Regions from separate parts of the Mesorhizobium sp. AR02 genome, predicted to be linked through region 3. Evidence: riboswitches for the same ligand, from Rfam matches in the RefSeq annotation. Region 3 holds a riboswitch; each other region holds the start of a gene.
What was found. Region 3 has a riboswitch for thiamine pyrophosphate ahead of DBIPINDM_RS30925 (Ykof family thiamine-binding protein). Riboswitches for the same ligand answer to the same signal wherever they lie in the genome.

Region 1 (10,101 bases), on a different replicon from region 3:
GACTCAAACCATGAATGCCCTCGTCATCTGCTCCGGCGGATTGGACTCAGTTTCGCTCGCTCACAAGGTGGCGACCGAGCAGAAACTCATTGGCCTGCTTTCGTTCGATTACGGCCAGAGGCACAAAAAAGAACTCGGCTTTGCCTCTATCTGCGCGAAGCGGCTGGGTGTTCCTCACCAGATCGTCGATATCCGCGATGTCGGCCGGAACCTGAGTGGCTCGGCGCTGACCGATGATGCGGACGTACCCGACGGGCACTATGCCGAAGACTCCATGAGGATCACGGTGGTGCCGAATAGGAACGCCATCATGCTGGCCATCGCCTTCGGGGTTGCCGCCGCGCAGAAGGCGGATGCGGTGGCCACTGCCGTCCACGGCGGCGATCATTTCATCTATCCCGATTGCCGGCCCGCTTTTATCGACGCCTTTCAGACGATGCAAAACCATGCGCTCGCAGGCTATGCCGATATCCGCCTTTACGCTCCCTATGTGAATATGTCGAAGGCCGACATCGTCAGCGAGGGGGCTAAGTACGCCACACCGTTCGAGGCGACGTGGTCCTGCTACAAGGGCGGCGCACGTCATTGCGGCCGCTGCGGGACATGCGTCGAACGGCGCGAAGCATTCGATCTGGCCCGCATCACCGACGCGACAGATTATGAGGACGCCGACTTCTGGCTCCACGCTATCCAGACAAGGAGCGCGTGATGTTCCGCATTACCAAGGAGTTCCACTTCTCGGCCTCGCATCAGCTCACCTCCCTGCCACCAGACCATCAGTGCGCGCGTCTACACGGCCACAACTACATTGTCGTCGTGGAACTTTCAGGGGGCGAGCTGGACGAACATGGCTTTGTGCGCGACTACCAAGACCTGTCGGCGCTCAAGCACTACATCGATGGGACGTTCGACCATCGCCATCTTAACGACGTTCTGGGGCATGACCGTGTCACGGCGGAATGTCTGGCCAGACACTTCCACGACTGGTGCAAGTTGCGGCTACCACAAACCTCCGCCGTGCGGGTGAGCGAGACGCCGAAAACCTGGGCGGAATACCGGCCATGACGTGCGCGTTGCATCCCGGAATCCGCGTCAGCGAGATTTTTGGGCCGACCATTCAGGGCGAAGGGATACTGATCGGCTTGCCGACGGTGTTCGTAAGAACGGGTGGGTGCGATTATCGCTGTTCGTGGTGCGACAGCCTGCATGCAGTGGACAGTCGCTTCCGCCATGATTGGGAGATGATGTCTGCCGACGCGGTCTGGCAAAAGGTCATCGCGCTTTCCGGCGGTCAGCCGGTGATGGTGTCGCTGTCGGGCGGCAATCCGGCCATCCAGCCGCTTGGACCGCTGATCGACCGCGGGCATGGTGAGGGCTACCGCTTTGCGTTGGAAACCCAAGGCTCGGTGCCTAAGGAATGGTTCACGGATCTCGACGTGCTGGTGCTCAGCCCCAAGCCGCCCTCAAGCGAAATGACGACGGATTGGGCCGCGTTCGACGCCTGCGTCGAGGCGGCGCTGGACAAGCCACAGATGGCGCTCAAGCTCGTCGTCTTCGACGATGATGACTATGCCTACGCCAAGGACGCCGCGGCGCGCTACCCGCAATTACCCGTCTATCTGCAGCCCGGCAACCACACGCCGCCGCGTCCCGGTAACGAAGACGCGTCCATCGACATGGCCGGTGTGATGAAACGCATGGAATGGCTGGTCGAAAAGGTAACCCGTGACAGGTGGTTCGAGGCGCGTGTACTGCCCCAGCTTCATGTTCTGCTGTGGGGAAACAAACGGGGCGTCTAGCCCAGGCGGAAGGATTGCCGACGACGAGCAGACAGACATCTATAGCAATCTCACCCAATTGGGTGAGATTGTAGCTGATCACCGCCGCGGGCCGAAGGCGCTTGACAAAGTAGCGCTGGCCCGTTCAATTCGGCGCATTCACCAGGGGAGTCCCGGCAAGGGGCTGAGATACTGCTGGCTTTCGCGGCGCAGTGACCCGTTGAACCTGATCCAGTTCATACTGGCGTAGGGACGGTGCAAGCGCTTTGCGGGAGTTTACGCCCGAGGTCCTGTTTCGGCAGGGCGACAGAAGCGTCTTTTCATCCTTCCGGCACAGAACTGGGTCTCCAATGCATGAGCAAAGGAGCATCAAGATGAATGCCCTCACCCCCACCGTGTCGACGGGACCACTGCCCGCCTCACGGAAAATCCACAAGCCCGGCGTCCTCCATCCGCAGATCAGGGTGCCGATGCGCGAAATCTCTGTCCATCCGACCGCCGGCGAGCCGCCCGTCACCGTCTACGATCCGTCCGGCCCCTATACCGACCCGACGGTCGAAACCAGCATCGAAAAGGGCCTTGCCCGGCTTCGCCACGAATGGATTACGGCACGCGGCGATGTCGAAGCCTATGACGGCCGCCACGTCCGGCCGGAAGACAATGGATTTGCGGCTGGCGAGCGGCTGACGCCAGAATTTCCGGTCCGCAACCGGCCGCTCAGGGCCAGATCAGGCAAGGCAGTGACCCAGCTCGCCTACGCGCGCGCCGGCATCGTCACACCCGAAATGGAGTTCGTCGCCATCCGTGAGAACCTCGGCCGCGAGATCGTCCGCGGCAAGCTGCAACGCGACGGCGAAGCCTTCGGCGCGGCGCTCCCCGATTTCGTCACGCCCGAATTCGTGCGCGATGAGGTGGCGCGAGGGCGGGCGATCATTCCCGCCAACATTAACCACCCGGAGAGCGAACCGATGATCATCGGCCGCAATTTCCTGGTCAAGATCAATGCCAATATCGGCAACTCCGCTGTCACCTCCTCGATGGCCGAAGAGGTCGAAAAAATGGTGTGGGCGATCCGCTGGGGCGCCGATACGGTGATGGACCTCTCGACCGGCCGCAACATCCACAACATCCGCGACTGGATCGTGCGCAACGCGCCGGTGCCGATCGGCACAGTGCCGCTTTACCAGGCGCTCGAGAAGGTCGGCGGCATCGCCGAGGATCTGAGCTGGGAGGTCTACCGCGACACGCTGATCGAACAGGCCGAACAGGGCGTCGACTATTTCACCATCCACGCCGGCGTGCGGCTGCACTACATCCCGCTGACCGTCGACCGGGTCACGGGCATCGTCTCGCGCGGCGGCTCGATCATGGCCAAATGGTGCCTGCACCATCACCGGGAAAGCTTCCTTTACGAGCATTTCGCGGAGATCTGCGACATCTGCCGCGCCTATGACGTGTCCTTCTCGCTCGGCGACGGTCTTCGTCCCGGCTCGATCGCCGACGCCAATGACGCAGCACAATTCGCCGAGCTGGAAACGCTCGGCGAGCTGACGCAGATCGCCTGGGCGAAGGATTGCCAGGTAATGATCGAAGGCCCCGGCCACGTGCCGATGCACAAGATCAAGGAGAACATGGAAAAGCAGCTCGCCGTCTGCGGCGAGGCGCCCTTCTACACGCTTGGACCGCTGACGACCGACATCGCGCCGGGCTATGACCACATCACCTCCGGCATCGGCGCGGCCATGATCGGCTGGTTCGGCACCGCCATGCTCTGCTACGTCACGCCCAAGGAGCATCTCGGCCTTCCCGATCGCAACGACGTCAAGATTGGCGTGATCACCTACAAGATCGCCGCCCATGCCGCCGACCTGGCGAAGGGCCATCCGGCCGCGAAAGTCAGGGATGATGCCCTTTCCCGCGCGCGCTTCGAGTTCCGCTGGGAGGACCAGTTCAACCTGTCTCTCGACCCCGAAACCGCGCGGTCCTTCCACGACCAGACCTTGCCCAAGGAGGCGCACAAGCTGGCGCACTTCTGCTCGATGTGCGGACCGAAATTCTGTTCCATGCGTATTTCTCACGACATCCGCGCCGAGGCACAGAAAGAGGGCATGGCGGCGATGGCGGCGAAATACCGCGAGGGCGGCGATCTCTACATGCCAGCTGGCGAGACCGACGCACCGCTCATGCCAGAGGCGCCGGTAACCGTCATGAGGGTGTTGGTCAAAGGGGCCGGCGTCGCCGGCCTCACCGCCGCCTTCGAGCTCGCCGCCCGCGGCGCGACGGTCACAGTCGCCGAGACCCGGCATGGCATCTGTGGCAACGCATCGTGGTTCGCCGGCGGCATGCTGGCGCCATGGTGCGAGCGTGAAAGCGCCGAGCAGCCTGTGCTGGATCTCGGATGCGACGCTGCCGACTGGTGGGATGCGGTGCTGCCGGGTCAGGTGACACGCGCCGGAACACTGGTCGTGGCCGCGCCGCGCGAGGCGGGCGAGCTTGACCGGTTCGCCAGCCGCACGTCCGGCCATCGGCGTGTCGATGAAGATGAGATTGCGCTCCTGGAACCCGACCTCGCCGGCCGCTTCAGGCGCGGACTGTTCTTCCCCGATGAGGCTCATCTCGACCCGCGGCACGCGATGGCGGCACTTCATGACAGGCTCGCTGCCATGGGTGTCGAATTCCGCTTCGGCGCCGATGCCCGGCACATTTCCGGTTTCGATCGCCGGATCGACTGCACGGGGATGGCGGCAGAAGACGACGGCCTGCGCGGCGTGCGCGGCGAGATGCTGATCCTGCGCACGCCGGACATTTCGCTGTCACGCCCGGTCCGGCTGCTGCATCCGCGCTTTCCGCTCTATGTGGTGCCGCGTACCGATCACCGTTTCATGGTTGGCGCGACGATGATCGAAAGCCAGTCCACAGGACCGGTCACGGCGCGTTCGATGATGGAGCTTTTGGGCGCGGCCTATGCTCTTCATCCGGCCTTCGGTGAGGCTGGCATCATTGAGACCGGCGCCGGCGTCCGTCCGGCCTTTCCCGACAATCTGCCGCGTGTCGAGGAATGTGGAAGCACCGTCGCGATCAACGGGCTCTATCGCCATGGTTTTCTTCTCGCCCCCGCCATGGCGCGCCAGGCGGCCGACCTGGTTTTCAATCAAGGAACCAAGGAGCTTGCGCATGAAACTGATGGTCAACGGCGAAGCGCATGAGGTTGCCGCCACCACGCTGGCGGAGCTGCTTGCCGCGCTAGACTATGAGGGCGATTGGCTGGCAACGGCCGTCAACAGCGACCTGGTGCACAAAGCCAACCGGGCGGAGTTCCAGTTGAGCGACGGCGACCAGATCGAAATCCTCTCGCCCATGCAAGGCGGTTAGACCATGTTCGAGCTTTATGGGACCGAGCTTGCGTCACGCCTGTTTCTCGGCACCGCTCAATATCCGTCGCCGGCCATCCTTGCCGATGCAGTCAAGGCGTCGGGCACGTCGGTGGTGACCGTCTCGTTGCGCCGTGAAATGGCAGGCGGCAGGGCCGGCGAACAATTCTGGTCATTGATCCGCTCGCTCGGCGTAAAAATCCTGCCCAACACCGCTGGCTGCCATTCTGTCAAGGAAGCGGTCACGACCGCGAAAATGGCGCGTGAGGTCTTCGGTACGACCTGGATCAAGCTCGAAGTGATCGGCAACCACGACACGCTACAACCGGACGTGTTCGGCCTGGTCGAAGCCGCCCGCCTCCTGTGCGAGGACGGTTTTGATGTATTCCCCTATACCACCGATGACCTTGTCGTCGCCGAGCGGCTGCTGGAGGCGGGCTGCAAGGTCTTGATGCCGTGGTGCGCGCCGATCGGTTCCGCGCTCGGGCCGGTCAACATCATGGCGCTGCGCTCGATGCGCGGACACTTCCCGGATGTCCCACTGATTGTGGACGCGGGGCTCGGACGGCCGTCGCATGCGGCCACCGTCATGGAACTCGGCTTTGACGCCGTGCTCCTGAACACGGCGGTTGCCAAGGCGGCTGATCCGGTCGGCATGGCGCGCGCGTTCAGCAAGGCGGTCGAGGCCGGTCGTGAAGCTTTCAGTTCGGGAATGCTCGAACCGCGCGACGTCGCCGTGCCATCGACGCCGACAATCGGCAAGGCGGTGTTTTCATGACGCTCGATCCTTTCTACCTGATCGTCGACAGCGCTGCCTGGGTCGAGCGGCTGGTGCCGCTCGGAGTCAAGCTGATGCAGCTTCGCATCAAGACCATGGATGAAGCCGGGTTGCGCGCGCAGATCCGCAAGGCGAAGGCTTCATGCGCCAAGCACCACTGCCAGCTGATCATCAATGATTACTGGCGGCTGGCGATCGAGGAAGGCTGCGACTTCGTTCATCTCGGCCAGGAGGATCTCCAGACCGCCGACCGCTTGGCAATACGGGCAGCCGACGTGAGGCTCGGACTGAGCTCACATGATGATATCGAACTGGAAACGGCGATGGCCGCCGAGCCCGACTATATCGCGCTCGGCCCCGTCTACCCGACCACCCTGAAGAAGATGAAATGGGCGCCGCAAGGGGTCGAACGGATCAGCGAGTGGAAGCGCCGGGTCACGTCGATTCCTCTGGTCGCCATAGGCGGCCTCAACCCTGACCGGCTCAACGGTGTCTTCGCGGCTGGCGCCGACAGCGCCGCGGTGGTCACCGACATCACGCTGAACGACGACCCTGAGGCGCGCACGCGGGAATGGATCGAAAAGACAGGCCAATGGCGCTGAGGCGTGAGCCTCACGTGCTTGTTGTAGGTGGATCGGATTCCAGCGGCGGTGCTGGAATTGCGCGCGACATCGAGACGATCTCCTCCATAGGCGTGCGCACCTGCCTTGCCGTCACCGCGCTGACTGTGCAGACGCACCAAGCCGTCACGGCGATCCATCCTTTGCAACTCGGTCTGGTAGCCGATCAGATGCGGGCGGCGCTGCAGGCCAACAAGGTGGCGGCCATCAAGATTGGCATGCTCGCAACGGCCGAGATCATCGTGGCCGTTGCCACAGTGCTGCGTGAAAATCCGCACGTGCCGGTAATACTGGACCCGGTGCTGGCGTCGACATCAGGCCGGACGCTTCTGGAAGCCGGCGCCATCGCCGTCATGAAGCAGGATCTGATGCCACTTTGCTGTATTGTTACACCCAATCTCATCGAGTTGGCGCTCCTTGTTGGCTCGGAACTGGCGGTGGATGAGGACGGCGCAGTGTTGCAAGGCCAGGAATTGCTGAACGCTGCAGCGCAGGCCCTGCTGATCAAGGGCGGCCACGCATCGGGACATCGATCAACCGATGTTCTGTTGCGCTTCGATCAAGAACCAATCCGCTTCGACACACCGCGCCTGATCTCATCGATGCGCGGGACGGGTTGCATGCTTGCCAGCGCGATTGCGGCGCATCTGGCCAATGCGAGATCGCTTCAAGATAGCGTGCGCGAAGGCAAGCTGTTCGTGTTCGAGAAGCTCCGGAAACATGCAGCCGAAAACAGCGAATGACCGTTTTGCGGCGGTTTGCCGACCACCACATGGGAGCGTCTGACGAGCGATCTCCCTTCTCCAAAGAAAGCGAGTTCGAGGGGCCTCTGAAGGAGCGGAAGAACTCGCGTTTCCTTTTTTCACGGTCCGCTGAAAAGTCTTCAGCCTAAACATGACTATTGTGGTTCGCCTGTCGTATTTCCGAACGCCATTGCACGGTAGAGTGACTGAACCTCATCACTTGCGTTGCACGGAAGGCCAGGAGGCCATCGTACAAGCTGAGGCACCACAAGACGGCGCAGACCGTCACGCTCTTCAAAGAAGAATATTCTCCAGGGGATCGTCATCATTGATCCGGCTGTCGGGAGGCTCGGGCAGCTGAAAGAGGGCGATGGCTATGATATGGTCAGGGACGGGCTGGCATCGTTTGCGTCAGACACCTGCGCGGATCGCCTCCCAAAAATGGCAGGCCGGTCCCGGCATCGAGACGCCGTCGCGAGATTTTCGAGGGGGCGGTGGCTTCGCTGTCAATTGTCCGCAGGGCGAAATCCGGAGCAAATGAGTGTGCGCTAAAAGGCATAGCCGCCTCCGCAAAGCGGAGGCGGCAACAAAAGCGCAATCAGCTGACGCGGCTTGATGCCCCTTTCCAGGATTGCCTTGGTGATGACGCCTGTCACTGCGCCCAGCTCAAGAACCGGCAATCCGGATGCCGGATTGATAACGCTTGCCATACGACGCGCGGCATGAATGACGTTGGCATGAGCGCGCCCACTCGTTTCTTGTCCTTCTGCCAGCCCTTGAAGAATTGCACTTCTTCTTCAAACTTCCTGGCGAGGCGCTCCTTCAATCGAAAGACCATATCTGCTCCCTGCTCCTGCTATTTGTCTGGGTCATTTTGACGACGCACTCTATCCCCTTGCCAGACTGGAGACCGCCGACAGCGGTGCTGTCGCAATAGACGGCTAGTGTACCGTCGCAGTGATTGTGACGGGTTAGTCTACGCCGAGAATGGGCAGGTCCTGTGGCGGGACGAGCAACTGGATGCTGCGAGCGACACCGGGCTGCTTGTCGATCAAGCCGAGTTGGTTGAGGGTCTTGAGCATCTGATGGACTGACGGTGCGGTGACCCTGAAGTAGCGCTGGAAGTCCGCCTCCGCCGGAGCGCGGCGATTGATCTGCGAATAGGCCCAGATGAAGGCGAGGTACTGGCCTTGTTTGGCGGTGAACCGTACTGTCGGCGCCGGCGTCTTTCGGTCAAGCAATTGATTGATCGGGATAGGGGGACGCCTCGCGACGCCACCCCTCCCACACCACCGGGCATACGGGTCCGTACCACGGCGGTTCGATCGGATTAAGCTTGGGCAGAGACATGGAGTCGAGGGAGGCCGAGAGACTCGAAGTAATGGTTGCGCAGGGCCTGTTGGACCGCCGGGTGTCCTGACATGCGCCAGAATTCCGTCGGCGAACCGGCGGCAGCCGCAGCACTGAACTTTGGGACGCCACGATGGCGCAGTTCCTTGAAGCGGTTGTGCCCGTTCCCCCATTGCCGCCAGAGATACATGCGTAGTCTTCGGCGGATCCACGCTTCCAAGTTCGTAAGCACCCGTGGGGTCTGGCAGAAGCCGAAGTAACCGCGCCATCCGATGAGGTATGGCTTCAGCTCTTTGATCAACTGCGGCAGACTGATCCCCCGTGTCCTGCGTGTCATGTCCCGGATCAGCGTCTTGAATTTGTCGAGGGCCTTCGGCGCGATGCGCCGCTCGCTCCCGTCATTCGAGATGCTGAACCCCAGGAACTTCCGCACCTCCGGTCGCGCCACAGCGCTCTTTTCCTCGTTGACCTTCAGCCGCAGCTTCTTGGTCAGGAACCGGCTGACGGAAGCCATGACCCGTTCGCCAGCGCGGCGGCTGCGAACATAGATGTTGCAGTCGTCGGCGTAGCGGCAAAAACGGTGGCCACGTTGGGTCAGTTCCTTGTCGAGATCGTCGAGCAGGAGGTTGCTTAGGAGGGGCGAGAGCGGGCCGCCTTGCGGGGTCCCCTCGTCCACCGGACGGACCAGGCCGTCCTCCATCACCCCCGCATTGAGGAATGCACGGATGAGTTTGAGCGCACGCTTATCGGACACCCTGGCGGCAACGCGCGCCATCAGGCTATCGTGATTAACCCGGTCGAAAAATCTTTCGAGGTCGAGGTCAACCACGTAGCTGTAACCCTCGGCAATGTAGCATTGCGCTTGGGCTACTGCCTGATGGGCGGAGCGTCCCGGGCGGAAGCCGTAGCTGTGCTCCGAGAACGTCGGGTCCCACTGCTCTTGGAGGACCTGCAGCATGGCTTGCTGGATCAGTCTGTCGACGACGCAAGGTACGCCGAGTTTTCTGACCCCGCCGTCCGGCTTGGGGATTTCGACCCGCTTGACCGGCTGCGGCTGATAGGTTCCCTCAAGCAATCGAGACCGGATGCTTGGCCAGTGCTCACGCAGGTAGCCCTTGGCATCGTCGATGGTCATCCCATCCACGCCTGGGCTACCCTTGTTGCTTCGAACGCGTTTCCACGCTGTTTCCAGATTCTCTCGGCTACATACCGTCTCCATTAGCTGTTCTGTCCAAACCGGGCTTTCGGGTGCCGACTTCGCCACGAGTGGTTCGGCCCCTTGGTAACCGTTGACAGGGGCTTCACCCCGATCCCTCGGTGCCAGGGCCAGTGAACACTGGGTCTTCTGCCGCTTTCCACTCATGAGTTGCCAGTCCTACTTGCCACTTCCAGTCGTTCGGGCCTTCGATCATCGTTTCCGGCTCGGCCTATCCATTTGCTCCGCCTTTCGGCCTTGGAGTG
Region 2 (10,101 bases), 3.0 Mb from region 3:
AGGCAGCAAGCCCGCAATTAAGCCGATTTGCCTCGTCGATTGCTTCATCGACTGTTCGAAAACGATTCAGGATCGCGACAGGGCCGAACGGCTCTTCGTTCATGATGCGGGCTTCGGCGGGCACTTCGGCGAGAACTGTCGGCTCATAGAAATATCCATGATTGCCAGAGCGGCGACCGCCGTGAACGAGTTTCGCTCCGCACTGAATTGCATCCTGCACCAGCGCATCCACCACATCAGGTCGGCGGCTATGGGCTAGCGGCCCCATCATCGACTGAGGGTCTATGCCTGCGCCCATCCGAACCGTGCTGGCGTAAGCGGTGAAACGCGTGAGAAAATCATCATAGACTGAAGACTCAACAAGAATCCGCGTTGGGGCTATGCACGACTGCCCAGCGTTATGGAACTTGTTGGATCCCAGGACCTCGACAGCGTTGTCGATATCCGCGTCCTTGAACACAAGGCAGGGCGCATGACCACCAAGTTCCATCGTGCATGACTTCATGTGCAGCCCGGCAAGCGCGGTCAAACGCTTCCCGATGGAAGTCGAGCCCGTGAAGGTCACGGCTCGGATCGACGGGTGCGGTATCAGATGCCCCGAGACTTCGGCGGGAATTCCGAAGACGAGGTTGAGAGCACCCGCCGGCACGCCAGCCTCGTCAAAGCAACGTACCAGTTCCGCGGTTGAGGCGGGTGTTTCCTCCGCTGCCTTGAGTACAATGGTACATCCAGCGGCCAACGCTGCGGCTATCTTTCGCGCGGCCTGGCCAACGGGATAGTTCCAGGGTGTAAAGCCCGCCACTGGGCCGATTGGCTCACGCGAAGCTACCGCTGTCGATCCAGGCACTCGAGGCGGAATAGTCCAGCCGAAAACCCTGCGGCCTTCATCAGCAAACCATTCAACGACATCGGCTGCATTCCGGACTTCCGATAGGGCCTCCTGAATTGATTTGCCCTGCTCGTTCGTGATGAGTGCAGCAATTTGCTCAGCCCTGCTCCTCATCAAGGCGGCCGCGCTTCGCATGATCTGGCATCGATCAAGCGCACTTACTTTTCTCCAGGCCGAGAACGTTCGAGATGCAGCCGAAGCTGCTTCCTCAAGATCCCGGACGGCTGCCAAAGCGACGGTTCCTATGATGTCGCCCGTGGCGGGGTCCAGAACTGGTGCACTGGCGCCGCTAGACCCGGCCCTCCAAACGCCATCGACGAAAAGCTGGATATCTCGCATAGCCTCTCCTAGTGCAATACAATAACTAAAATTGTATAGCAATATCGCTGACTGATGTCAACTGGGGTCGGCAGAGATCCGCGCACGCGATTGAAATGAGAGGTGGAATGGTCTGGTTGGTACTATTCGAGACACCGGAGGCGGTCTCGTCCAAAGCCGCAAAATGCAGAAAATCGCCCGATTGTCGCGCCGAAAGAACAGGTGTGTGCGCAGTGGTTGAGAAGTTGATAGACGGGTTCATCCCTCCTTGTTGTCCTTTGGTTCGCCAGACCATACGAGAACATACGAAGGATATGGTGTGGCGAACCATCCGCTAACTGTTTGATTTTGTTGATAAGACGACGTCCCTCCGGGCCCACCAATTCTTTTCGGGATAAAGAACTTCAGCCTGACTTGAGGTAACGATCCAGAACATCAAGGCGAGTCGACATTGCGTGAGGACGTTGCTCGAGGCCGGCGGTTTCGAGGCTCACCTAGGGGCCAGACAGTCGCCATTAATGTGCTACCTATTTCCCTTTAAAATCAAAAGCGTAACTTTTTGACGGACCATGTGAGTCGGCTTTCGGTGCCGCAAGCAAGAAAAAACCCAGCTAGATCAATGACCTAGCTGGGTTAAAAACAATCGAGTGGGAGTAGGGAACTGAGGTCGCAGCGTAGAAACGGCTGCTCTCACGATGTCCGTTTTTCGATGCACGTCAGATGATGTCGACCATTTCCTCCACTCCTTTCTGACCGTTTGGCTGATCTGACATGTCGTTGCTTCGGAAGTAAATCCCGTTCAGTCTCGCAGAGGGCTGCGGCGTACTATGGCGTGCAAATCGGCGGCCATGTCAGTCATTCAACGGCTGAGGTGTCGAAACACGGACGTTCGCTTGGCGGGAGAGCGGTTACCCGTGGGCCGATCGACTGGACCATAAAGCCCCGGTCATTCGGCTGCATTCTTCCGGAGTTTCTCGAAAACAAACAGCTTGCTTGAGCGCACGCCGTATTCGAGTGATCTCGCATTCGCCAGATGCGCCGCAATCGCGCTGGCCAGCATGCAGCCAGTCCCGCGCATCGACGCGGCAAGGCGGGGCATGTCGACGCGGATAGGTTCCTGATCGGAGCGCAACAGAATATCGGTTGATCGAGGTCCCGATGCATGGCCGCCCTTGATCAGCAGGGCCTGCGCTCCGGCGGCCAGCAATTCCTGGCCTTGCAACAGTGCGCCGTCCTCATCCACCGCCAGTTCCGAGCCAACCAGGAGCGCCAGCTCGATGAGATTGGGTGTGACAAGACGGCAAAGCGGCATCAGATTGCGCTTCATGACGGCGATGGCACCTGCTTCCAGCAGCGCCCGGCCTGAGGTCGAGGCGAGCACGGGGTCGAGGATTGCCGGCACCTGCGGATTTTCGCGCAGCACTGCGGCAACGGCATCGATGATCTCGGCCGTTGCCAGCATGCCGATCTTGATGGCCGCCACCTCGTTGGCCTGCAGCGCGGCGCGCATCTGATCGGCCACCAGACTGGGTTGCGAATGATGGATTTCCATGACGGCGTCGTGCGTCTGCACCGTTAGCGCGGTGACAGCTAGGCAGGTGCGCACGCCAATCGAAGAGATCGTCTCGATATCGCGCGCAATTCCGGCACCCCCGCTGGAGTCCGAGCCACCGACGACAAGCACATGCGGGTCTCGCCTCAGCGCCATCGGTCTGTCTTTTCGATCCATTCTCTCGTGCGCGCTTGGGGATCGGCATTCAATGTGATGTCGGTGACCACCGCCGCGCTGTCCGCACCGGCCGCAAAGGCGCCGTCGAGCCTGTCCGGGTTGAGGCCACCAATGGCGACCAGAGGAATCGGTGCTACCCGGCGCTTCCACTCGTTGATCCGTTCGACGCCTTGCGGGGCCCATTTCATCTTCTTCAGGATGGTCGGGTAGATGGGGCCGAGCGCGATGTAGTCGGGCTGGGCGGCCATCGCCGTTTCCAGTTCGATATGATCATGCGTGCTCAGTCCGAGCCTTAGGCCAGCTGCCCGAATCGCCAAGAGGTCGGCGGTTTGCAAATCCTCCTGGCCGAGATGGACGAAGTCGCAGCCTTCCTCGATTGCCAGGCGCCAATGGTCGTTGACTATGAGCTGGCAGTGGTGCTGGGCGCACAAGGCCTTTGCCTTGCGAATCTCTGCGCGCAACCCGGCCTCATCCAAGGTCTTGATGCGAAGCTGCACCAGCTTGACGCCAAGCGGCACCAGCCGTTCGATCCAGGCAGCGCTGTCGACGATCAGGTAGAAGGGATCGAGCTTCATGAAAAAACGGCCCTGCCAATTGTCGGCGTCGATGGCACGGCGACGTCGCGCGGTTCGAGCATTCCCGAGTTGAAAGCTTCATGGCCGGCCTCGACCGCCTTGCCGAACGCACGCGCCATGCCGACCGGATCGGCCGCCCTGGCGACCGCCGTGTTCAGCAGCACCGCGTCAAAGCCGAGTTCCATGACGGTGGCCGCATGCGACGGCCGTCCGAGCCCCGCATCCACAATCAGCGGGACGCCAGGGAAATGTCCGCGCATCGAGCGCAACGCCATGATGTTGACCGGCCCGAGGGCGGAACCGATCGGTGCGCACCATGGCATCAAGACTTTGCAGCCCGCCGCAAGCAGCCGCTCGGCGACAACAAGGTCGTCGGTGGTATAGGGGAAAACCGCAAAACCGTCCTCGCACAGGATGTGGGCGGCTTCGACCAAGCCGAACACGTCTGGTTGTAACGTGTCGTGGTTGCCGATCACTTCGAGCTTGATCCAGTTCGTACCGAAGACCTCACGCGCCATTTTTGCGGTCGTGACCGCTTCCTTGACGGAGTGACAGCCTGCAGTGTTGGGCAGGATTCTGAGATCCAGCGAGCGGATCAACGACCAGAATTTTTCGCCGGCCTTGCCGCCCGCCATCTCACGCCGCAACGAGACCGTCACTACCGACGTGCCCGACACTTTGACCACATCGGCAAGGATGGCCGGCGACGGATATTGAGCGGTGCCGAGAAGCAGGCGGGAGGCAAGCTTCGTTCCGAAAAGATCGAACAAGGTCTAGCCTCCCTGCATGGGCGAGAGGATTTCGATCCGGTCGCCGTCACTCAACTGGAATACTGCCCGGTTGGCTTTGTGCACGAGATCGTTGTTGACGGCCGTTGCCAGCCAATCGCCCTCATAGTCGAGCGCGGCAAGCAGCTCGGCCAGTGTGGTGGCGGCAACCTCATGCGCTTCGCCGTTGACCATCAGTTTCATGCGCAAGCTCCTTGGTTCCTTGATTGAAAACCAGGTCGGCCGCCTGGCGCGCCATGGCGGGGGCGAGAAGAAAACCATGGCGATAGAGCCCGTTGATCGCGACGGTGCTTCCACATTCCTCGACACGCGGCAGATTGTCGGGAAAGGCCGGACGGACGCCGGCGCCGGTCTCAATGATGCCAGCCTCACCGAAGGCCGGATGAAGAGCATAGGCCGCGCCCAAAAGCTCCATCATCGAACGCGCCGTGACCGGTCCTGTGGACTGGCTTTCGATCATCGTCGCGCCAACCATGAAACGGTGATCGGTACGCGGCACCACATAGAGCGGAAAGCGCGGATGCAGCAGCCGGACCGGGCGTGACAGCGAAATGTCCGGCGTGCGCAGGATCAGCATCTCGCCGCGCACGCCGCGCAGGCCGTCGTCTTCTGCCGCCATCCCCGTGCAGTCGATCCGGCGATCGAAACCGGAAATGTGCCGGGCATCGGCGCCGAAGCGGAATTCGACACCCATGGCAGCGAGCCTGTCATGAAGTGCCGCCATCGCGTGCCGCGGGTCGAGATGAGCCTCATCGGGGAAGAACAGTCCGCGCCTGAAGCGGCCGGCGAGGTCGGGTTCCAGGAGCGCAATCTCATCTTCATCGACACGCCGATGGCCGGACGTGCGGCTGGCGAACCGGTCAAGCTCGCCCGCCTCGCGCGGCGCGGCCACGACCAGTGTTCCGGCGCGTGTCACCTGACCCGGCAGCACCGCATCCCACCAGTCGGCAGCGTCGCATCCGAGATCCAGCACAGGCTGCTCGGCGCTTTCACGCTCGCACCATGGCGCCAGCATGCCGCCGGCGAACCACGATGCGTTGCCACAGATGCCATGCCGGGTCTCGGCGACTGTGACCGTCGCGCCGCGGGCGGCGAGCTCGAAGGCGGCGGTGAGGCCGGCGACGCCGGCCCCTTTGACCAACACCCTCATGACGGTTCCGGCGCCTCTGGCATGAGCGGTGCGTCGGTCTCGCCAGCTGGCATGTAGAGATCGCCGCCCTCGCGGTATTTCGCCGCCATCGCCGCCATGCCCTCTTTCTGTGCCTCGGCGCGGATGTCGTGAGAAATACGCATGGAACAGAATTTCGGTCCGCACATCGAGCAGAAGTGCGCCAGCTTGTGCGCCTCCTTGGGCAAGGTCTGGTCGTGGAAGGACCGCGCGGTTTCGGGGTCGAGAGACAGGTTGAACTGGTCCTCCCAGCGGAACTCGAAGCGCGCGCGGGAAAGGGCATCATCCCTGACTTTCGCGGCCGGATGGCCCTTCGCCAGGTCGGCGGCATGGGCGGCGATCTTGTAGGTGATCACGCCAATCTTGACGTCGTTGCGATCGGGAAGGCCGAGATGCTCCTTGGGCGTGACGTAGCAGAGCATGGCGGTGCCGAACCAGCCGATCATGGCCGCGCCGATGCCGGAGGTGATGTGGTCATAGCCCGGCGCGATGTCGGTCGTCAGCGGTCCAAGCGTGTAGAAGGGCGCCTCGCCGCAGACAGCGAGCTGCTTGTCCATGTTCTCCTTGATCTTGTGCATCGGCACGTGGCCGGGCCCCTCGATCATCACCTGGCAATCCTTGGCCCAGGCGATCTGCGTCAGCTCGCCGAGCGTTTCCAGCTCGGCGAATTGTGCTGCGTCATTGGCGTCGGCGATCGAGCCGGGACGAAGACCGTCGCCGAGCGAGAAGGACACGTCATAGGCGCGGCAGATGTCGCAGATCTCCGCGAAATGCTCGTAAAGGAAGCTTTCCCGGTGATGGTGCAGGCACCATTTGGCCATGATCGAGCCGCCGCGCGAGACGATGCCCGTGACCCGGTCGACGGTCAGCGGGATGTAGTGCAGCCGCACGCCGGCGTGGATGGTGAAATAGTCGACGCCCTGTTCGGCCTGTTCGATCAGCGTGTCGCGGTAGACCTCCCAGCTCAGATCCTCGGCGATGCCGCCGACCTTCTCGAGCGCCTGGTAAAGCGGCACTGTGCCGATCGGCACCGGCGCGTTGCGCACGATCCAGTCGCGGATGTTGTGGATGTTGCGGCCGGTCGAGAGGTCCATCACCGTATCGGCGCCCCAGCGGATCGCCCACACCATTTTTTCGACCTCTTCGGCCATCGAGGAGGTGACAGCGGAGTTGCCGATATTGGCATTGATCTTGACCAGGAAATTGCGGCCGATGATCATCGGTTCGCTCTCCGGGTGGTTAATGTTGGCGGGAATGATCGCCCGCCCTCGCGCCACCTCATCGCGCACGAATTCGGGCGTGACGAAATCGGGGAGCGCCGCGCCGAAGGCTTCGCCGTCGCGTTGCAGCTTGCCGCGGACGATCTCGCGGCCGAGGTTCTCACGGATGGCGACGAACTCCATTTCGGGTGTGACGATGCCGGCGCGCGCGTAGGCGAGCTGGGTCACTGCCTTGCCTGATCTGGCCCTGAGCGGCCGGTTGCGGACCGGAAATTCTGGCGTCAGCCGCTCGCCAGCCGCAAATCCATTGTCTTCCGGCCGGACGTGGCGGCCGTCATAGGCTTCGACATCGCCGCGTGCCGTAATCCATTCGTGGCGAAGCCGGGCAAGGCCCTTTTCGATGCTGGTTTCGACCGTCGGGTCGGTATAGGGGCCGGACGGATCGTAGACGGTGACGGGCGGCTCGCCGGCGGTCGGATGGACAGAGATTTCGCGCATCGGCACCTTGATGTGCGGATGGAGGACGCCGGACTTGTGGATCTTCCGTGAGGCGGGCAGCGGTCCCGTTGAGACGGCTGGGGTGAGGGCATTCATCTTGAGGCTCCTTTGCTCATGCATTGGAGACCCAGTTCTGTACCGGAAGGATGAGACGCTTTGGCCGCCCTGCTTGGAAAACAGGTCTTCGGGCGTGAACTCCCGCAAAGCGCTTGCACCGTCCCTACGCCAGTATGAACTGGATCAGGTTCAACGGGTCACTGCGCCGCGAAAGCCAGCAGTATCTCAGCCCCTTGCCGGGACCCCCCCTGGTGAATGCGCCGAATTGAACGGGCCGGCGCTATTTTGTCAAGCGCATTTGGCCCGCGGCGCTGATCGGTCGCCAATCAAGTCGTGCGGAAAGGCTGAAGCGTGGTGCGGCAGAAGAATCTGGTCAACCGCTCTCAAAACCACTAAGTCCGGCCAAACCAGCGAATTTATTAAAGAATTTCACCTCTCATTGAGATAGCACTCTTCGACAAGCGTCGACTGATTTGGACGTTGGAGCAACCGGTCTATACTCCAGTCCGATGAAACCGCTGTAACCTCGGGCGAGAAGCCAGTCCAACCGCTTCTTCAGATCGATACCACCAGTCCCTGGTTCGTTGCGCCCGGGATGATCGGCAATATGAATGTGGAAGACGCGATCAATATTGCCGCCGATAACAACTTCGGTTTCTTCGCCCATAACGGCAGAATGGTAGATGTCGTAAACGATCCCGATCTCTGGGCGCCCGGTTGCGGCAGCGATCTCCAGGGCTTCGACCGTCGAAGGCAGGAAGTATCCGGGGTGATCTATCAGTGTGTTGAGTGGTTCAAGACCAATACGAACGCCGCTTCCCTTCAGCATTTCGCCGGCAAGATTCAATGTTTCGACAAGCGCCTTCTTTTGATCATGTCGGGAGACATCAGAAAGCTCATCGCCCGCCTGGGCGATAAGCACTGGGGCGCCAAGCCTCCTTGCTGTGGCAATCGAACGTCTGAGACCTTCGAGAAAAATGCTCTGGTTTCGGATATCGGTCAGCGAAATCATAGGTTCAGCTACGATGCTGCTTAGTTCCATCTCGGTGGCCTGCAGCGCAAGATCGATACTGTCAAGATCCTTATCAGTCCACCTCCAGAATTCGACGGCCGCCAGGCCGCTTTGCCGTGCAAGCCATATACGATCTGCGAAATTTGCTGTTTCAGGGGCGTAAAGCCATTCTATGCAAGCGGAAAGTTTCATAGCTGGTTCACAGCTTCTTGGCCGCCACGGCTACTGTCGGCCAGTACCGCGCGACCCGCAAAGGCGACAAAGACCATAGTCGTCGCCAGCATGGCAAAGGCAACGCGCAAATCCAGGAAATGTGCGACCAACCCGATAAAAGCCGGTCCGAGCATGTGGCCGCCATAAGCCAGCGTGGTGACGGTGGCGACTGCAAGGTTTGCCGGCATTGACGTCTGCACTCCGGCAGCTTTGAACATGAGCGGGATGATGTTTGCGGCGCCGAAGCCAACAAGCATGAACCCGCACAATGCAAACAGTTGCGAAGGGAGCGCCAAAACCACCACGAAGCCAATTGCCGAGATCAGTCCGCCCCCTAAGAGCACGCGACGACCTCCCACCGCATCGACAAGTCGGTCGCCGATAAGCCGTCCTCCCGTAATCGCCACGGCAAAAGCGGCGTAACCAGATCCCGCCGCATAAGGCTCGGCGCCGCGATATTGCAACAGGAACACGCCGCTCCAGTCGAGCACCGCTCCCTCTGCCATGAACACTAGCGCGGAGAAAAGTCCAATAAACAGAACCAGTGGCCTTGGGACAACAAACAGCGGAGTGGTTTTGCCCCCATCGTTGGCGAGGGGGATGAAGCCCATTGCCCGCGAGGACACGGCGACAAACATCAGAATTCCTAAGGCCAAGCATGCTTGGAGCGGGCTAGCTCCCAGTTTGAGCAATGCGCTTAGCCCGCCCGCTCCGATAGTTCCCCCAATGCTGTAACAGGCATGAAAGCCGGACATCAGGGAAAGCCCCATCCGCTTCTGGACAATGACGGCCTGGACATTCATTGCCACATCGATGGCCCCGATCGCGGCGCCGAATACCGCAAGGGCAACCGCCATCCCGAGAACGCTCATGCCTGCGGCCAGGATCGGCAGGACCGCAGCCGCCACAAGCGTTCCGCAAATTATGATCAGACGGTATCCGAAGCGTGCCGTTAGAAGACCAGTCAAGGGCATTCCGACCAGCGAGCCGCCGCCAAGGAACAGCAAAAGGATGCCAAGCTGTCCGTCATCAATGCCCAGCCGGGATTTGGCGAACGGGACCAATGGCGCCCAAGCCGCGACGAGTGCCCCTGTGCTGAGAAAGGCAACATAAGTAGCCCACCGCTCTCGCGCGCCTACTCGTTTCGATCGATCAAGGTAAGCATCCGCATTCAAGATGTTAACTCACTGAAATATCTTGGGTTGTTTGCGTCGCGCCGAGCTCGGCATCGTTGAGCATTTCCAGCGCAGCTTCGTGGAGTGACCGATTGGCTGACGCCAGTATTCTGCCGCCCCGCTCAGCGCGACCGCCGTCGAAGCGTGTAACAATGCCGCCGGCCGATTCAATGATTGGAATGAGCGGCACGATGTCATACGGCTGCATTGATGGTTCGACGCACAAATCGATCTGGCCGGCAGCCAGCATCGCAAATGCGTAGCACTCCCCTCCGTATCGGGTGAATTTGGCTGCTGAGGAGAGCTTTGCAAAACCTCGGTCTGAGCGCCGGGCGAAAGGCTCTGGCGAGGTCGTATGGCAGATGGCGTCGGGTAGGACCCGAACACTACTTGTGCGCAGCTTTGATCTCCCGCGGGCACTCTCGCAGAATGCCTCAGACTCGTCGCCCCAGAAGAATT
Region 3 (10,101 bases):
CGTTGCTGCCGCCGACGGAAGCGCCGAGTCCGGCGCTGACACCGCTGGAGCCGCCGACATTGGCACCGGCTCCGGCATTGATGCCACCGCTACCACCGACAGAAGCGCCGACGCCAGCGTTGACGCCTCCGCTACCGCCGACCGAAGCGCCGACACCGGCATTGATGCCGCCGCTGCCACCCACCGAGGCACCGACGCCGAGCCCAGCTGCGCTTGCCGGCATGGAAAGAACGAGGACTATTGCACTACCTGCCAACACACTGGCGACTGTTTTGATGGTAAAAGCCATAACACTCTCCTGTTGTCGTTGCGCTAAGGCAGTCGGCGTACAGCCGATTGCGAATCCAGCTACGTGACAGGTGAGACGCAGTTTCAGCTCAGAGCATACTTATGAAGACGATGGTATTTATTGTTGAAACGCAGAGAATATAAGAGTAATAAAAATATATTACACATGTAAAAAATATTTCATACCGATAGCGTACATTATAGATATAGTCGCTCATCGAGAACTAAAAACGATTTCCCAAGAAATCTCTACGCCCGTCATTGCTGACAGACATCTCCGCTTGATTCACGGCGTGAAGATCGGACATCAGCGGCCGTCAAAGGCCGCCAGATCGCGATGGCCATCAAACACCCATCGCCGTGCCTATCAGCAACCTGGAGACAGTCCCGCCCTCAGAATATGCGGTAGAACAGCCTGTAGCGCACACGTTCCACGTAAGCGCGATACTCCGGCTCAGCGGCCAGCAGGGCTTCCTCGCGCAGGATACGATACAGCTGCAGATAGGTGATGACCGCATAGACCGCGAGGTTGTGGAAGGAAAAGGCCGAGAGCAGATAGAGCACATGGCCGGCAAGGTAGCCGGCATAGATCGGATGCCGCACAAGCCGGTAGGCCCCGCCTGTCATCACGCCGCGATTGGCGGGCAGGATGGCGAAGGAACGGCCCAGCGATATCTTGCCCCAGATGACAAACAACAGCGCAACGAACTGCAGCGGCGCGGCGACATAGACAGGAACAAGCACCATGCCAGGCTGGAGGCTGATCAACGCAACCCCGAAACTGGCGGTCACGGAGACGATGACCGTAAGCGGATTCCAGTCACGCGTCACCGGACGCCGCGACAGAAGCAGCCAAGTGAAAGTGAGTATCTCGGAAATCGCCACCAGCGCGACGTTGAGCCGGGTCGGATCCTCCACGACCTGATAGACGCCGCGATAGACGAACAGCCCCGCGCAGGCCAGCGCACAGGCGCGAAAGAAGCCTTCACGCAGGTCGACCAGCGTGTCGCGCCTTCGCGCGGCGGAGAAAAATCCGCCCTCATTGTTATGCGAAAACGCTTCACTTTTTGACGTGAGCAAGGCAAGCACCCCGATGATCCCTCAAGGGACCATTGCATGCAACCATTGCCGGGCCGTTAACCGGCAAGATCGGATCGGCACCAAACGGGGTAACGGCTCGGAAAGCATGCGGGGCAGGACGCGCCCCGGATGCCGACTCAATCTAGCGCACCGTCTACCACCGGCCCATGCGCATCCAGCCTCATCCCAAGTTCAGATTTGCGAAATACCTCGAGAAATCAGGGCGTTGCGTCAGGACTTCGCCGTCGGCATCGCGCAAAATGCCGGCGGTGAAGAGATAGTCGCCGATCGCGTCCATCTTGGCCGGATCCATCGTGCCGATGGCGCCGTTTTCCGCGCGCAGATAGTGCCCGTCGATCAGCGCTTTCAGCGACGCCTCGATCAATGCCGGATTGGTCAAGGCATCCTTGTTGGCGGCGATCAACAGCGCGGCGGCTTCCCTGGGATGATCGACGGTGAACTGATAGCCGCGCCGCGTTGCCTGGACGAAGGCCGACGCCAGTGCCGGGTTTGCCTGGAGATAGGCTTCGCTCGACGAGATCAGCGTCGTGTGCTCGTCGGGCACGCCGTAGTCGGCATAGACGAAGCTGCGCTGCTTGACGCCTTTGAGTTCGGCCTCGATGCCCTCCCAGGTCGCAACCTCGAGCGTGAAGTCGACCGAGCCGTTGGCCAGCGCTTCATAGGCGGAGGTGCCGAGCGTCACTGTTTCGAAATTGCCCTTGCCGCCGTCGTGGCGGATGATGGTCGAGATCAGCGCGTTTTCCCAGGCGCTGCCGAAACCGCCATAGGTCAGGCCGTCAAGGTCCCTCGGGCTTTTGATCTCGCTGCGCGCCGCGTTGAAGACCACGCGGCCGGTTTCGGACTGCACCACGGCATAGACGGCCTTCAAATCGGCACCGGCGGTCTTCTGGGTGAACAGGCTGATGGTGCCGTTGATGCCGAAATCGGCGACGCGGTTGGCGACCAGCGTGCCAGCGCCGGTATCGCTGTAGGGCAGAATGTCGACCTCGAGGCCGGCCTCGCGATAAAACCCCTTGTCGCGCGCGACGAACAGCCCGATGTGGTTGGTATTGACCGTCCAGTCCAGCGCGACGGTGACTTTTTGCGTTGCTGCGAAGGAGCGGCTCGATCCGACAACCAGCGGAAGGCCGCTGGCAAGGGTGAGCAGCAAGGCCTGCCGGCGCGTCAAGTCAGTCATGGTCATGTCCTTTGGATGGTTGAGGGTTGAGCAAGATGTCGAGGATCTCGGCCTCGAGTGCGCTGGCCTGCTGCGCGGCAGCGCCGGTCGGATCGCGCGGGCGCGGCAACGGCACCCTGATTTCCCGCAAGACACGGGCCGGGCGCGCCGACAGAACGTAGATGCGGTCGGACAGGAACACGGCCTCGCGCACATCATGCGTGATCAGCAGCGCCGTCCAGCGATGATACCGCCACATCTGTTCGAGCCAGCGCTGCATGGCCGCGCGGGTCAGCGCGTCGAGCGCGCCGAACGGCTCGTCGAGCAAAAGCATGTCGCGCTCCTGCACCACCGTGCGCAAAAGCGCCGCGCGCTGGCGCATACCGCCTGAAAGCTGGGCCGGAAAATGCCGCTCGAAACCGGCAAGCCCGAACTCGGCAAACAGCGGCGCGACGCGCGCCCGCGCCGCCTTGCGCCTGACGCCTTGCACCTCGAGCCCGAGCGTCGCGTTGTCGAGGATGCGCCGCCACGGCATCAGTGCGTCGCGTTGCGGCATGAACGCAAAATGCCTGCCATGATCGTCGAGCGGCACGCCGTCGAAGAACATCTTGCCTTCGCCGTGCTCCGCCCCCGTCAAAAGCTGGAACAGCGTCGACTTGCCGGCGCCCGAAGGTCCGAGGATCGAGACGAATTCGCCTGCGCTGACGCTGAGCGAAATGTCGGCGAGCACGTCGAGCCCGCCAAACGCCTTGCGCACATGCCGCAACTCGAGCCGGCTCATTGCCGCGCCGCCTTCCCTGCCAGCTGCCGGTCGGCCCGCTCCCAGGGCATGGCGAGGCGCTGCAAGAGCACCGTCAGCCCGAACAGGACGAGAGTGAGTGCGGCACTGACACCGACGGCGGCCAGCACCAGATCGGAGCGGAAATTGTTCTTGGCGTTGAGCATGTAGATGCCCAACCCTTTGGCCGCGCCGGCATATTCGGCGAAGATGGCGCCGACCACGGCATAGGTGATGGAGATCCGCAGACCGGCGAAGAAATAGGGCAGTGCCGAAGGCAGCCGCGCCAGCACGAAGACGCGCCAGCGCCCTGCCCCCATGGCGCGCAGCATCTGGCCGATCTCGGCCTCGGTCGCCTCGTAGCCCTGCACCAGAGCCACCAGCATCGGGAAGAAGGTGACCAGTGCCACCAGCATGATCTTGGGGGCCAGCCCGAAGCCGAACCACAGCACCACCAGCGGCGCGATCGCCACCAGCGGCAAGGTCTGGCTGACGATGAAGACGGGAAACAGCGCACGTCGCAACGGCTGGAAAAAGTCGACCAGCATCGACAGCGCGAAGGCGGCACCGAGCGAGCAGGCAAAGCCGATCAGCGTGGCGCGGATGGTGGGGATGGCGTTGTCGATCAGCGCCTCACGATTGAGCATCGCCTGCTCGAAAACGCGTGAGGGCGCCGGCAGAACCGTCGGCTTGATGCCGGAATGATTTGCGTAGAGTTCCCAGGCCGCGAGCAGTAGCCCAACCGACAACACGGCCGGTGCCGCCTTGGCGAAGAGGCCCGCGAGCTGGCGCGGGCGGCTGGATGACGATGAGACCACGAGAGGACAACCTTGACGGCCGCGTATGGAAAACGCGTTCTGTTCAGACAGCGGTGGGGCTGTTGGCGGAAACCGTGACGTCAAGGGTTACGTGGCCGGCGCCCGGGCCGAAGCGGCAGAAGGCTTCGTTCAGCGCCGAAAAGATCGCGCCGGTATCGCCGCGCAGTTTGGTGCAGAAGTTCTTGGAGCGATCGTAGACGCCGGACTGTTTCAGGAAATCGATGCAGCCATAGATCTCGTCCATATGGTTGCCGGTGCCCATCACGTAGAGCGAGAATTGCGCCGCCGCCGGCTGGCCGGTGGCAGCAGCATTGCGTACTGCGGTGATGGCGGCTTCCTTGCGTGGGCCGAGCGGCCCGACAGGTCCGCCAAACGCGTCGGAGCGGCAGATCGGATCGTCCGGCTCGCCCGGGCAGCCGCGCGAAATGGCCGCCGACAGCACGCAATGCTTGCCGCTCTGCGCCGCCGCCACGAACAGGTCGCGCAGCGCCGGGAACAACACTTCGGGTGGCCCGACCAGCAAGGTCGAGATGTCGTCGGTCTCGATCCTCAGCCTGTCCCGGTAGGGATCGAGCGCGCCAAGCGCGCCCAGGATGACGCCGACGAAATCGTCGGCCATGGGATATAGGGAAATCTGTGCGCCTGAAAACATCGCCCGCCTCGCTCCGCTGGTATTACCCAGATCAGCTTCTAGGGTCTGTGGGCTTGCCGCCCCCGTCTCAGCCCCGACCGTACGGAGCACCCCTGTGGATGGGCGCGTTAAAGCATCATTCGAACCGAAGGGGAAGCCGTTTTTTCAGCGCACTGCGCCAGCTCTCAAATCTGCCCATCTTCCACCTTGCCGAAAAGCCGCATTTCAGGGGACGACTTTCTAACTGGAGAGCGCGCAAACGTGGCGTGCACTTTCACGAGCCGTTTGAGCAGGCGGCTATAGGTGAGATACCGGACCCTGCCATCGGCAAGATCGAACTCCACGCTCCCCCATCGTCTGACTGGCACTTGTCCGGTCGGCGGACCCAGCCGCCTGATCTGGAACCCCAGCCTGACCTTGCACCCAGCGACATCCAGATAGATGCCTGGAAGAGTGCCCAGCACATGCCACATCAGGGCAACATGCTTGATTGACATGGCCGACGAGATCATTGTGTGGGCCGGCTCAAGCCGCGCCCAGACGAAATCACCGGCCGGCTGCCGCATCCCCGAAAGGCCGCCTTTGCAGTAGGCGGGCGCCGCCTCGCTCACCAGCGTGCGCATCGCGCTCGCGACGCTGTCGATCAAGGCCCGCAGCGATACCCAGTCCGCCTCCGAAAACGACACCTGCCCGAGAATGTCGCCATCATCGAAACTGGCGGACATCTTGTGCAGCGTCACACCACCATGAACGGCGTGCTGGCCGTCCACGGCCAGGCGATGGATAGGGTGCGGGCCCCGATAGTTGGGCAACAACGCTGGATGAAGATTGAGCCCGCCTTTCGGGAAAGCACCGAGCAAGTCCGGTGGAATAAGGGCCGGAAACGCAAAGCAGATCAACACATCGGCTTTGCCCTCCGACAACTGGCTGCCGAGTGTGCCCCAATCATAGGGCCGGCCAAATTCGATCAGCCTTGCCGGCGTGTTGCCGATATAGCGTTTGAGCAGCAATCTGCGTCTCAGTCTTCGGCGAAAATTGCCGGTGCTGAAATGTTTCTCGCGTTGACGGAACGCCGGCACGACAATCGCGTGGATGAGATGGCCTGCTTCAAGCCATCCTGACAGCAGCGGCCCGGTGTAATGGGTGATGTCGAGCACGAACACGGCGGAAAGCCGGCCCGACCCGGTCTGCGGGCTCAAAAGCGCCGGCCGTTCAAGGCGCACATCAAGCCGATCCCCATCGGGGGGCGTTCAGACGGCAAGCCAGCCTCATCGGGCGGGCCTGACAGGGTTTGCAAAGTAAGTCCGTCGGTCAGGGAGCCTTGACAATTGAAGACGGCACCGTGGCGGTGACATCGGAAAGCCGTCCGCCTTTCACCAGAAGTGGCTTCTCATAGATTTTCTTCATGCGTATCTCCTGAAGCAAATCAGCATGTGCAGTTGGCCAGCAACGCCATCAACTGTCAATCGCCAGGCGGCGGCTGACAGTTGGTATTCACGCAGTCACAGGAATTATGCCGCCTTGCTTCTCGAAAATGATCCGCAAACCTTATGAGACGGCCTTCTCGCGAACCGGCAGTTTCCAGCCCGGCCTGACGAAATGGCAGGTATAGCCGTTGGGATATTTCTCCAGATAATCCTGATGCTCGGGCTCGGCTTCCCAGAAGGCACCGGCCGGCGCAACCTCGGTGACGACCTTGCCGGGCCACAGGCCGGAGGCATCGACATCGGCGATGGTGTCTTCGGCGACGCGCCTTTGCTCGTCGCTGGTATAGTAGATCGCCGAACGGTAGCTCATCCCGACATCGTTGCCCTGGCGGTTGCGCGTCGTCGGATCGTGGATCTGGAAAAAGCGCTCCAGCAGAGTGCGATAGCTGATCACGGCCGGATCGAAATTGATCTCGATGGCTTCGGCATGGGTGCCGTGGTTGCGGTAGGTGGCGTTGGGTACGTCGCCGCCGCTATAGCCGACACGGGTGGAGATGACGCCGGGATAGCGCCGTATCAGATCCTGCATGCCCCAGAAACAGCCACCGGCAAGCACTGCGCGTTCGGTCGAAGTCGCCATGTCACGTCTCCTCAAAAGGCAATTCCAGCTATGGAGCGGTTTCCCGTCCGGAATTGCGCAGACAAAATTGGATTTCCCAATAAATGGGCATTGTCGTCCGCTTCGTCCAGTCGCGTGTAAACGCGGCCATACGCGAAAGATATCACGACGCGGCTAAGGGATCGAACCGCTTCAGTTGCGCGGATGCCGGGTCCGGCTGTCGGCGGCAAGCGGCAGATACCGGGTGCCGGGCGGAATGGCGGCAAAGCTGATTGGCACAGGCGGCGCCTTGCGCGACCAGTTGAAAAGAACGGTCTTGACCGGGAGGTTGCCCAGCCATGCCCGCAGCTGCGGCGGCACGCCATGGCCCGACCAAACCATCAGCATGCCATGGTCACGCAACCGCTGCCTGGTGATCCAGGGCGCGAACCGCATATCGAGGTCGGTGAAGATCGACGGCATGTCATAGGCATTGAGGCCCGCCAGCATCGCCAATTGGGTATCGCCGCCGACAATGTCGAGCCGGCCAGGCGCCGCCGCGTGCCAGACCGCCTCGGCCTCGTCCGAGATAGGCCGCGCCGGCCAGCAGACGGGGCCCATGCGCCCCCACACATTGCAGTCTGTCCAGCGGATAGCCGCATAGGCGCCTGACATGGTAACGATGCAGATGAAGGCACAGATCGCCAGCCTTCGCATCTCGACGGCGCCGAGCCGATGACCGAGCAAGGCAAGCACGACGACGCCGACAAGATTGTACATCGGCGCGCCCCAGGCTTCGCCGGTGCCGGTGAACAACGAGGCCACCATGATCAGGATCGCCGGCCCGAGCCCCATCCACACGAGATAGACCAGAATGCCGCGTTCGACAGGTGCTTCGGGAGCGGGCGAGCGCCGCAGCAGCCCTGATATCGCCAGCACCAATAGGAAGCCGGAGAGCCCGGCCAGTTGGACACCGATGTAGTAAAGGCGCGCCCGGTGTTCGGTCACCCACGCGTCGCGGTCGGCAAAATAGGTCAGCGGCAGGAAGTCGATGCGGTAGAGCTGAACGGCCAGCGGCGCAGCCACCGCTAGAAAAACGGCAAAGCCAAGCCACGGCCAAGGCGTCGCCAGCCGGCTGCGTGCACGTGAATCGGACAACAGCCAGAGAGCGCCGAAGACAAGCAGCAGGCCGGTGGAGAACTTGGCGTAGAGCCCGACGCCCGACACCAATCCGAGCGCCAGCCACCAGCCCGGCCCACCACCCCGGCCGGCGCGCCAGAGCAGCCAGCAAATCGCCGCCCAGAACGGCATCTGCGCATAATCATGATTGAATTGCGGGGTCGGCCAGCCGAAGAAATAGACAGACGGCATCAAAAGCACGGCAGCCAGCGCACGGCGTTGCCCGAGCATGTCACGGGCGAGCAGATAGACCAGGACGAAGGTCGCCGAGATCGTCAGCTGGGCCAGCAGATATTGCGGCCAGCGAAACGATCCGGTCAGAAGATGGCTGGTCTCGAGCAGCCAACCGGGGAGTTGCGGATGCTTGTAGGTCAACAGCACCCATTCGCGGCCCCACATGAAGCCTTCCACGACATCGCCGGGCGGTGCCGTATCGACAAGTGCCGGCACCATCGTCCAGCAAAGGATCTGCACCAGGCACAAAAGCGCCAGCAAATGCCAGGGATGACGAAGCAGGCTGGACCAGACAGATGACGGGTCGAGGCGGCTGGCAGGCAGCCCCGCCGGCACCCAACGATCCATGGAGTCATCTATTCCGACCATGCGGCGCTTAAACCACATCGTCCGGTTTGCCGAACAGCCCCAACGTCAAAGCTTACGAAAAAGTATACTTGCAGGCCATTGCAAGACCAAGATTGAGCGGGAATTTCGACGCTCCGTTGCCCTCCCCCGGCAGAACAACCCGCACATCTGATCCTGTCTGAACATCCCGGATATTCGATGCGTCACCAGCATGCCGTCATCCACCACCGCGCGCTCGACTTCTGGCTGGCGCGTGCGGCTGTCCTCGTCATCATCTGTTTGCAGCTCCTGGTGATCAACGATCTTTCGTTCGGCCCCCGCTGGCTGGCGCCGGCGCTGGAGGCTGCCCTGCTCGTGCCTCTGTCCGTCGCCACCGCCTGGACGCAGGTCGCCACCCAGAAAGCGGTCGAGGAAGAGCACTGGTACCTGGTCGGCCGGTTTCGCGTCATGATCCGCAGGACGGCGCTGGTGATGACCGGCGTCGTCAGCATCATGAATTGCGGATCGCTGGTGTTCCTGGTGCGCGCCTTGCTGGCGGGCCATGCCGGCTCCAGCGGCGAGACGTTGCTGATCGACGCGCTCAACATCTGGGTCACCAATGTCATCGTCTTTGCCTTGTGGTTCTGGAGCACCGACCGCGGCGGGCCGCCGACCTGCGGCCTCGTCAAACGAGCCCAATCCGATTTCCTGTTCCCGCAAATGACTTTGAACGACCGCGAGATCCGCGACTGGCTGCCTGGCTTCGTCGACTATTTCTTCCTCGCTTTCACCAATGCGACGGCGTTTTCGCCGACCGACACCTTGCCGCTCTCCCAGCGCGCCAAGCTTTTGATGATGGCCGAAGCGATGATCTCGCTGCTGACGATCGCACTGGTCGCGGCCCGCGCCGTCAACATCCTGGCCTAGGCCTAGAAACGCAAAATAGCCCGCCCGGCGAGCCGGAGCGGGCTATTGGATAGTCTGCGACTGTCCCGAAGCTGGAGCGCGGGCGGACGATCCTCACCCTCAATCCGCGCCGAGGTCGCGTTCGAAGACCACCTGGTCGCGCAGCGGAATGCCATTCACAGCCGAGCCTTCGGGATAACCGGTCGATGGCCCGAACGCATCCTGCACGATGCGATACATCCGAAAGCCCTGTCTCTGGTAAAATCGCAGATTGCCGATATCGGCCGCCGCGGTCGAAACGATCAGGCGCCGGCCGTAGCGCTCGCGACAGCGGGTGATTGCCGCCGCGACAAGGGCACGCCCCAACCCCTCGCTCTGCCTTGCCGGACGGACCGCCAGGCTCTTGAGTTCGAAGACCCCGCCCTCGCCTGTCTCGATGAGCTGCACATGGCCAACGATCCTGTTGCCATCGCGCGCGACCAGCACCTCGCCCTCATCGATATAGCTGGAAACCTGCATGGGAGAATCGTCGGCAAGGGTAAACAGCGGCAGCAATACGTCGCGGTCCCCGTCATATCGTTCAATCTGCATCTGCAAGCCCAGGCTGGATCAATGCCGCCGCGAGTTCGGCAGCCTTGCTCCGGGATATAGCAGCGGC

Region 1: another riboswitch for thiamine pyrophosphate. It lies ahead of thiC (phosphomethylpyrimidine synthase ThiC); the one in region 3 lies ahead of DBIPINDM_RS30925 (Ykof family thiamine-binding protein).
Region 2: another riboswitch for thiamine pyrophosphate. It lies ahead of thiC (phosphomethylpyrimidine synthase ThiC); the one in region 3 lies ahead of DBIPINDM_RS30925 (Ykof family thiamine-binding protein).

What each region holds. Positions count from the first base shown of each region.
Region 1 covers NZ_CP080530.1:667,082-677,182, reverse strand. Annotated here, with positions in the region: gene queC (7-cyano-7-deazaguanine synthase QueC) at 11-709, shown strand; gene queD (6-carboxytetrahydropterin synthase QueD) at 709-1,065, shown strand; gene queE (7-carboxy-7-deazaguanine synthase QueE) at 1,062-1,799, shown strand; TPP riboswitch at 1,933-2,049, shown strand; partial or broken gene thiC (phosphomethylpyrimidine synthase ThiC) at 2,153-3,958, shown strand; gene thiO (glycine oxidase ThiO) at 3,932-4,984, shown strand; gene thiS (sulfur carrier protein ThiS) at 4,953-5,150, shown strand; gene DBIPINDM_RS03065 (thiazole synthase) at 5,154-5,927, shown strand; gene DBIPINDM_RS03060 (thiamine phosphate synthase) at 5,924-6,529, shown strand; gene DBIPINDM_RS03055 (hydroxymethylpyrimidine/phosphomethylpyrimidine kinase) at 6,520-7,290, shown strand; partial or broken gene DBIPINDM_RS03050 (SAM-dependent methyltransferase) at 7,881-8,128, opposite strand; gene DBIPINDM_RS03045 (LexA family protein) at 8,262-8,540, opposite strand; gene ltrA (group II intron reverse transcriptase/maturase) at 8,621-10,003, opposite strand.
Region 2 covers NZ_CP080531.1:1,074,815-1,084,915, reverse strand. Annotated here, with positions in the region: gene DBIPINDM_RS09695 (NAD-dependent succinate-semialdehyde dehydrogenase) at 1-1,228, opposite strand, end outside; gene DBIPINDM_RS09690 (hydroxymethylpyrimidine/phosphomethylpyrimidine kinase) at 2,154-2,915, opposite strand; gene DBIPINDM_RS09685 (thiamine phosphate synthase) at 2,906-3,511, opposite strand; gene DBIPINDM_RS09680 (thiazole synthase) at 3,508-4,281, opposite strand; gene thiS (sulfur carrier protein ThiS) at 4,285-4,482, opposite strand; gene thiO (glycine oxidase ThiO) at 4,451-5,449, opposite strand; gene thiC (phosphomethylpyrimidine synthase ThiC) at 5,446-7,281, opposite strand; TPP riboswitch at 7,386-7,501, opposite strand; gene DBIPINDM_RS09660 (TIM barrel protein) at 7,679-8,446, opposite strand; gene DBIPINDM_RS09655 (MFS transporter) at 8,443-9,531, opposite strand; gene hisN (histidinol-phosphatase) at 9,647-10,101, opposite strand, start outside.
Region 3 covers NZ_CP080531.1:5,510,307-5,520,407, reverse strand. Annotated here, with positions in the region: gene DBIPINDM_RS30950 (hypothetical protein) at 1-289, opposite strand, end outside; gene DBIPINDM_RS30945 (methyltransferase family protein) at 682-1,377, opposite strand; gene DBIPINDM_RS30940 (ABC transporter substrate-binding protein) at 1,550-2,566, opposite strand; gene DBIPINDM_RS30935 (ABC transporter ATP-binding protein) at 2,559-3,326, opposite strand; gene DBIPINDM_RS30930 (ABC transporter permease) at 3,323-4,141, opposite strand; gene DBIPINDM_RS30925 (Ykof family thiamine-binding protein) at 4,185-4,793, opposite strand; TPP riboswitch at 4,784-4,897, opposite strand; gene DBIPINDM_RS30920 (formyltransferase family protein) at 4,958-5,935, opposite strand; gene msrA (peptide-methionine (S)-S-oxide reductase MsrA) at 6,321-6,839, opposite strand; gene DBIPINDM_RS30910 (glycosyltransferase family 39 protein) at 7,011-8,558, opposite strand; gene DBIPINDM_RS30905 (hypothetical protein) at 8,757-9,464, shown strand; gene DBIPINDM_RS30900 (GNAT family N-acetyltransferase) at 9,564-10,034, opposite strand.